2 linked regions of the Persicimonas caeni genome follow. The protein of the gene in region 2 interacts with the protein of the main gene of each other region in a pairwise test. Links are inferred from orthologs where the notes say so. Each region holds a gene or a part of one and is shown on either strand. Other genes may lie near its edges. The genes, in order: FIV42_RS02630 and mrdA.

Region 1 (3,377 bases), 6.8 Mb from region 2 along the record:
ATAAACCGACACGCCGATGATGTCGCTGGGCAAAAGATCACTGGTGAACTGAATGCGCTGGAAGCTCAGCCCCATGCTCCTGGCCAGCGCCAGCGCCAACGTCGTCTTGCCGACACCGGGCACGTCTTCGAGCAGCACGTGCCCGCCTGCGAGCAGACAAGCCAGCGTGTAGCGCACCACTCGGGTCTTGCCTTGGAAGACGCTCTCTACGTTTGCTTGCAAATCGGTCAAGCGATCGAGCGAGACTGTTTCGACGGGAGGACTCTGCGACTTTGTAGAGCTTTGCACGATGGACCGCGATCTGGTTCTTGAAACGACGACAACCGGAGTATAGGCGCTGCAAGCCGACGACTAAAGGCCAATCGGCCACAAGACCTCGACAACCCGAACCATCCGTGTTCAAATCCCCCCGCGAAGTGCAGCACTCGGAATGTCTCCGACATTCATAGGGTTGCACCCAACCAGTGCTCCAAACATGCCTCACCAGACTAGCGGTAGTGCAACATGGCCCGAAACCGACGTAGTTCAGGGAAGAAGCGCGGTAAGAAGAAAAAGGGCGGCTTGCTCGGAAAGCTTTTCAAGTGGCTGATCCTGCTTGGCATCATCGGCGCCATTTTGGGCGGCGGTGGCGTGGCCGGCCTCTTTTACTACTACGGGCGAGATCTGCCCGAGCTGCTCAAACGCGAAGATTACCAGCCCAAGCAGCTGTCGCGGGTCTACGCCTCCGATGGCGAGCTCATCGGCGAGTTTATCGCCCAGGACGGTCGGCGCACCGTGTTGGCGATGGACGAGATTCCCGATTACGTGCGCTACTCGTTCATGGCGGCCGAAGACGCCGACTTCATGACCCACGAGGGGATCGACTACTTCGGCATGGCGCGCGCTTTCTACTACGCGGTGCGCTACGACGCCGGCCTCAAAGGCACCTCCACGATCACCCAGCAGGTCATCAAAAACCTCGTGCTCACTCCCGAGCGCAAGATCGAGCGAAAGATCAAAGAGATCATCCTTGCGCGTGAGCTCGAGAAGAACCTCACCAAAGAGGATATCCTCTACCTGTACTTGAACACGATTTACCTGGGCCACGGCAACTACGGGGTCGAGGAAGCCTCACGCTTCTACTTCGGCAAGTCCGCGCGCGACCTCGACATTCACGAGGCTGCCGTGCTCGCCGGGATCACCCAGTCGCCCGAGCGGCTGTCGCCCAAAAAGCATCCCGAAGAAGCCAAGAAACGTCGTGCCTATGTGCTCGAGCAGCTGTGGAAAAAGGGCTTTATCGAGGAAGCGACCTACCGCGAGGCCGACAAGAAGCCCATCGAAACGGTCCCGTACCACAAGAGCTACCCGCACGTGGGCAAGGCGCCCTACTTCGTCGAGCACGTCCGCAAACTCCTCGTCGACAAGTACGGCCCCGAGAAGGTCTACACGGGCGGCCTGCGCGTGCACACCACGCTCGATTTGGACAAGCAGACTGCCGCAAAAGGCTCGCTTCGCGAGGGGCTTCGGGTCTACGACGCTCGCCGGGAGTATTACGAGCCGGTGCGAAAGCTGAGTGGCAACAAAGTCGACGCGTTTATCGCCAAACAGGCCAAGGCGCTCGCCAAGAAGGGTCTGAGCAAGGGCAAGGTCTACGAAGCCGTCGTCGTCTCGGTCGACCCCAAAACAGAACTCGTCAAGCTGAACCTCGGCGACGTCCCTGCGCGGCTATTGCTGCGGCCGAAGTCGCGGATCTTGGGTGAAGGCAAAGATCGCAAGACCGTCGACGAGAAGTTCGAGCGCGGGCACGTGCTCGAGGTCATGCCGTTGGCTGTCGAGCCCGACGACGAGGGTAGCGTGCCGGTCGAATTCAAGCGCGGGCCCGACTCCGCGCTCGTCTCCATCGACCCGAAGACACGCGACGTCGTGGCGATGGTCGGCGGCTATTCGTTCGAGTACAACGAGTACAACCACGCCACCCAGGCCAAACGCCAGACCGGCTCGACCTTCAAACCGTTCGTCTACGGGGCGGCGCTCGCCTCGAAAGGCGTCACTCCGGCGACGATTTACTTGGACAGCCCGGCTGTCTTCAAGCTCGACGGCGGCAAGAGTTGGTCGCCGAAGAACTCCGACGGGCGCTGGCGCGGGCCGATCCGAGTGCGCGAGGGGTTGGGCGCGAGCCGTAACGTCGTCGCCGTGCGCATCCTGCGCGACATCGGCCTCGAGAAAGCGACCGAGTTCGCCAAGAAGATCGGCATCAAGAGCCCGATCGTTCAAAACTTCACGATGGTCATGGGCTCCAGTGAGATCACCCCGCTCGAGATGACCAACGCCTACGCCACCTTCGCCAGCGGCGGCTTGTACGGCGAGCCGCGCTTCATCACCCGCGTCGAGACGGCCAACGGTGAGACCGACACGTTCGAGACGCGCATCGAGCGCGTGCTCGCTCCCGAAGTCGCCTACATCATTTCCGACCTGATGACGGCAGTGACGATGGGCTACGTCGACAGCAGCGGAACCCGCCGCGGCGGCACCGCCGGTGCGCTGCGCAAGGGCTTCGACCGTCCGTTTGCAGGCAAGACCGGCACCACCAACGAGAGCCGCGACGCCTGGTTCATCGGCTTTACGCCGCAGTATGTCGCCGGCGCCTGGGTCGGCTTCGGCGACAACAGCCCGCTGGGCCCCAAAGAGTATGGCGGGCGCGTCGCCGGTCCCATCTGGCGCGACTACATGAAGATCATCCACGAGAAGCTCGAGGTGAAGAAGTTCGAGCCGCCCTCTTCTGGCATCTCTACGGCCACCATCGACCCGGCCACGGGTAAACTCGCCCGCCAAGACGGCGTCGAGGAGGTCTTCTTGTCGGGCACCGCGCCGACCACCTATGCCCCCGTCAATCAGGGCGGCGAAGAGGACGACTTTCTGATGAATCAATTTGGCACGTCGGCCAACCCCGAACAGGAAGGCGAGCAAGAAGCCGCTAACTAGCATCATCCGCTCCACCGCGACTGAGCGCCCCGTTTCGAGCAGCACATGAGCAGTCCCCCCAAACTCGGCCCGTTCGATCTGCAGCATCCCCTAGGCAGGGGCGGCATGGGGGAGGTCTGGCTCGCCCGGCGCCAGCCGTACGGCGAGGAAGTCGCTGTCAAAGTACTGACCAGCGAGGCCGCCCGAAACGAGCGGTACCGACGCGCTTTTCGCCGTGAAGTCCAGGCGATGGCGCGCCTCGACCACCCTCATATCGCGTTGATCATCGACAGGGGCGTCATCGACGAGCAGGCAAGCCGGGCTTCCAAAGGTCATTTCGTGGCCGGCTCGCCGTTTCTGGCCATGGAGTACGTCGCCGGGCCGACATTGAGCGGCCTGACCGGCAAGCTCGATTGGACTCAACTGCGCCAGATTCT
Region 2 (3,246 bases):
AGCGAGACGAGCCCGGCGAGCACGACCGCCAGGATGGTCTGCCAGCGAACGCCCTCGAAGAGCGCCATCGTGCCGAAGATCGCCAAGATGACCAGCGAGGTGCCCAGATCGGGCTGGATGAGCACGAAAAAGACGCCAAAGCCCACGATCCCCAGCGGCTTGGCCAGTTGGAACAGCCCGTAGGGTTCGGATCGGTCCTGATCGTGGAAAAAGCGTGCGGTGACGATGATCACCGCCACTTTGAGCAGCTCGGAGGGCTGCATCATGAAGAAGCCGAAGTTCAGCCAGCGCTTCGAGCCGTTGAGCTCGGTGCCGACGAGCAAGACGGCGACCAGGAGGAAGACGACGGCGCCGAAGATAATATAGGCCCAGCGCGCAATCACGCGGTAGTCGACAAGCGCGACCAATCCGACCAGCCCCAGCCCGGTCAGAAACCAGATGGCTTGGCGAGTGTGCAGCGCGAAGCCGCCGGTGGCGCTCGCCGCGCTGTACAGGTTGAGCACGCCCAGGCCGCCGAGGGTGCCCACGATGAGCAGCAGCGGCCAGTCGATGCGCTCGAAGAGGAGCTGCAGTTTTCCGGACGGTCCCTGCATCACTGCGCCTCGCTGCCAATGGAGTCGTTGGTCGTGTTCGGCATGGTGTTCATCGACAGCTCGTCGTCTTTGTCGAAGTACTCTTCGAGCACTTTCATGGCCACCGGGGCGGCCTCGCTGCCGCCGTGGCCGGCGTGCTCGAGGAAGACCACGACGACGATTTCGGGGTTGTCGCTTGGCGCATAAGAGGCAAACCAGGCGTGGTCGCGAAGCTGGAACTCTTTGTCGCGGTTGGCCACGCGTACCGCCCCGATGGAGTGAACCTGGGCGGTACCGGTCTTGCCGGCCACTTTGACGTTGTCGAGCCGCTTCGAGTACGCGGTGCCTCCATCCTCCTGGACGACGGCTTCGAGCCCGCGCTTGATCGTCTCGAGCGTCTCGTCCTCGATGTCGAGGCGTCGGCGCACCTTCGAGGCGAACTCGAACAGCGTGTCACCGCCGGCGCTGCGGATATCTCTGACGAGCTTCGGATAGTAGAGCTTGCCGCCGTTGGCGATCGCGGCGTAGGAGACCGCTGCCTGCAACGGAGTGACGAGCGTGTCGCCCTGCCCGATGACCGTGTTCAGGGCAAAGCCGTACTGGAAGCCCTCGGGGCTATGCTTTCGATGCCATTCCTTGGTGGGGACCCGGCCGGCGCTCTCGTAGTTGATGGGAAGTCCGGTCTTCTCGCCAAAGCCGAACTCGTAGCCGTACTCGGCCAAGGTGTCGATGCCGAGTTGGTCGGCGACCTGGTAGTAGTAGACGTCGCACGAGCCCTTGAGCGCCTCGACGACGTCGACGTGACCGTGGCCGCCCCATTTCCAGCAGCGGAAGCGGCGCCCGCCGAATTTGTAGGCGCCGTAGCAAGTCACCTCGCTGTCGGTGCTCATCAAGCCTTCTTCGAGCGCGGCCGCGCTGGACACGGTCTTGTAGATCGACCCGGGGAAATAGGCGCTGACCGTCTTGTCGAGCATCGGCTTGAACGGGTCGTTGTCGGTCCGCATCTTCTCGAGCGACGACAGACGCCCCGTCCAAGAGTTCGGGTTGATGCTCGGCTTGCTGTAGAGCGCGAGCACGCTGCCGTCGCGCGGGTCCATCGCCACGACCGCCCCCGACGGATATTTGCGCATCGCCTGGTCGATCGACTCCATCAGATCGGCGTCGAGCGTGGTCACCAAGTCGCGCCCGGGCACCGGTTTGACCTCTTTGTAATCGCCGATCAGAAAGCGCGTCTGCGCCTCACCCTGCGGGATGCCGTGCGCGTCGACGACCTGACGATCGATCCCTGGCGAGCCTCGCAAAACCTCCTCGAACGCGCGTTCGAGTCCCATGCGCCCGATATAATCTCCGGGGCTGTAGCCGTAGGCTTCGAGGCGTTCGAGCTCACTCTGGCCCGCCTCGGCCAAGAAACCGATGGCGTGGGCGCCGACATGATTGAGCGGATAGTGTCGATGGGAGTTGGCACGCACTTCGACGCCGGGAAGGCGCATCTTGTCGGTCTCGAGCGCGGCGACCTGCGCGCGGGTGGCGTCGCGGCGTACGAGGACCTCCGAAGCGTTGGCCTTCGCTCGCTGAGCGATGCGCTCGACCTCTCCTTCCGACAGGTGCAAGTAGCGCTGCAACAAGTCGAGGGTCTTGTCGGTGTCGTGCTTCCGGAAGATGTGCGGAAGCACGTAGATGTCGAAGGAGGGGCGATTCTCGGCGAGCACGCGGCCATTGCGGTCCAAGATCCGGCCGCGCGGGGCGCGCAATTCGATGTCCCGGATGATGTTCTCGGAGCTCGACCGATAAAATTCGTCGCCTCGGATGATCTGCAAGTACCAGAGGCGAGCGATGATGCACAAAAAGGCGAACGCGAAGCCGGCGATCAACCAGATATACCGGCCGCGGTAGTTATCGATACCGCCGCCCTGGCGGCGTTTCGGGATGTGAGACGATCCTGCCATCGACTACGTCAAACCTCTGCCGATTTCACAACAACCCTCTGCGCTTGCGATCCGAATGGGGGTCGACCGCCCGATCGAGGCGCGTCAGCAGCGCCCCCAGCGGCCACACGACCAGAGCCGCGCCGAGCGCCCCCGGAAGGGTACCCCAAAGGAGCGACTCCAAGAGCACCGTGTTGGGCTCGAAGACCAAAAGAGCGACGGCCATGACCGCCGTCTGGATCACCACCGTGACCATGGCAAGCACTGCTTGCGAAAAGCCCCAGTCCGACTGGATATTCCCGCGCGCCAGTTGCAGCGCGAAGAAGACGAAGACCAGCGAGAGCGAATAATAGCCCGGCGGACCCACCACCAGCCATTCGATGGGGATCAGCAGCCCGGCGAGGACGAATGCGCCCCCGACGAAGTCGCGGCGCAGCGCTAAGAAGATCGTCAGCGCGACTGCAGTCTGCAGCGCCCAGCCGTCGACGCCAAAAGCCGCCAGAAGCGCGCTTTCGAGCACCAGTACGCCCATTGCGACCAGCCATGTAAGCCATGACGGCATAACGCCCTACTTCGTGCCGGTGATGACAAAGACTTCTTCGAGCCGCGAAAAGTCGACGGCCGGCTCGAGGCGTACCTGCTGGAAGAGCCCTCGCTCGGCGTTGTCGACGGCGGTCACCGTGCCGATGACGAGCTCCTTGGGAAAGACTCCGCCTTTGCCGCCGGTAACCATGACGTCGCCCTCGCGC

What was found.
Region 1: the proteins of mrdA (region 2) and FIV42_RS02630 interact in binary tests that used the Escherichia coli proteins (3 or more experiments, as listed by UniProt). The link is inferred for Persicimonas caeni from one-to-one orthologs.

The regions. Positions count from the first base shown.
Region 1 is NZ_CP041186.1:677,190-680,566, forward strand. Bases 173-3,232 are described here. They hold FIV42_RS02630 (penicillin-binding protein 1A), read left to right. Parts: upstream 173-504; coding sequence 505-2,961; downstream 2,962-3,232. Other genes in these bases: FIV42_RS02625 (AAA family ATPase), read right to left, coding at 173-231; FIV42_RS02635 (serine/threonine-protein kinase), read left to right, coding at 3,007-3,232. Outside these bases: more of FIV42_RS02625, read right to left, coding at 1-172; more of FIV42_RS02635, read left to right, coding at 3,233-3,377. UniProt on the Escherichia coli protein: Cell wall formation. Synthesis of cross-linked peptidoglycan from the lipid intermediates.
Region 2 is NZ_CP041186.1:7,430,640-7,433,885, reverse strand. The notes cover bases 56-2,984. They hold mrdA (penicillin-binding protein 2), read right to left. Parts: upstream 2,519-2,984; coding sequence 593-2,518; downstream 56-592. Other genes in these bases: FIV42_RS27590 (hypothetical protein), read right to left, coding at 2,544-2,984; rodA (rod shape-determining protein RodA), read right to left, coding at 56-593. Outside these bases: more of rodA, read right to left, coding at 1-55; more of FIV42_RS27590, read right to left, coding at 2,985-3,059; rod shape-determining protein MreC, read right to left, coding at 3,066-3,246. UniProt on the Escherichia coli protein: Catalyzes cross-linking of the peptidoglycan cell wall. Responsible for the determination of the rod shape of the cell. Is probably required for lateral peptidoglycan synthesis and maintenance of the correct diameter during lateral and centripetal growth.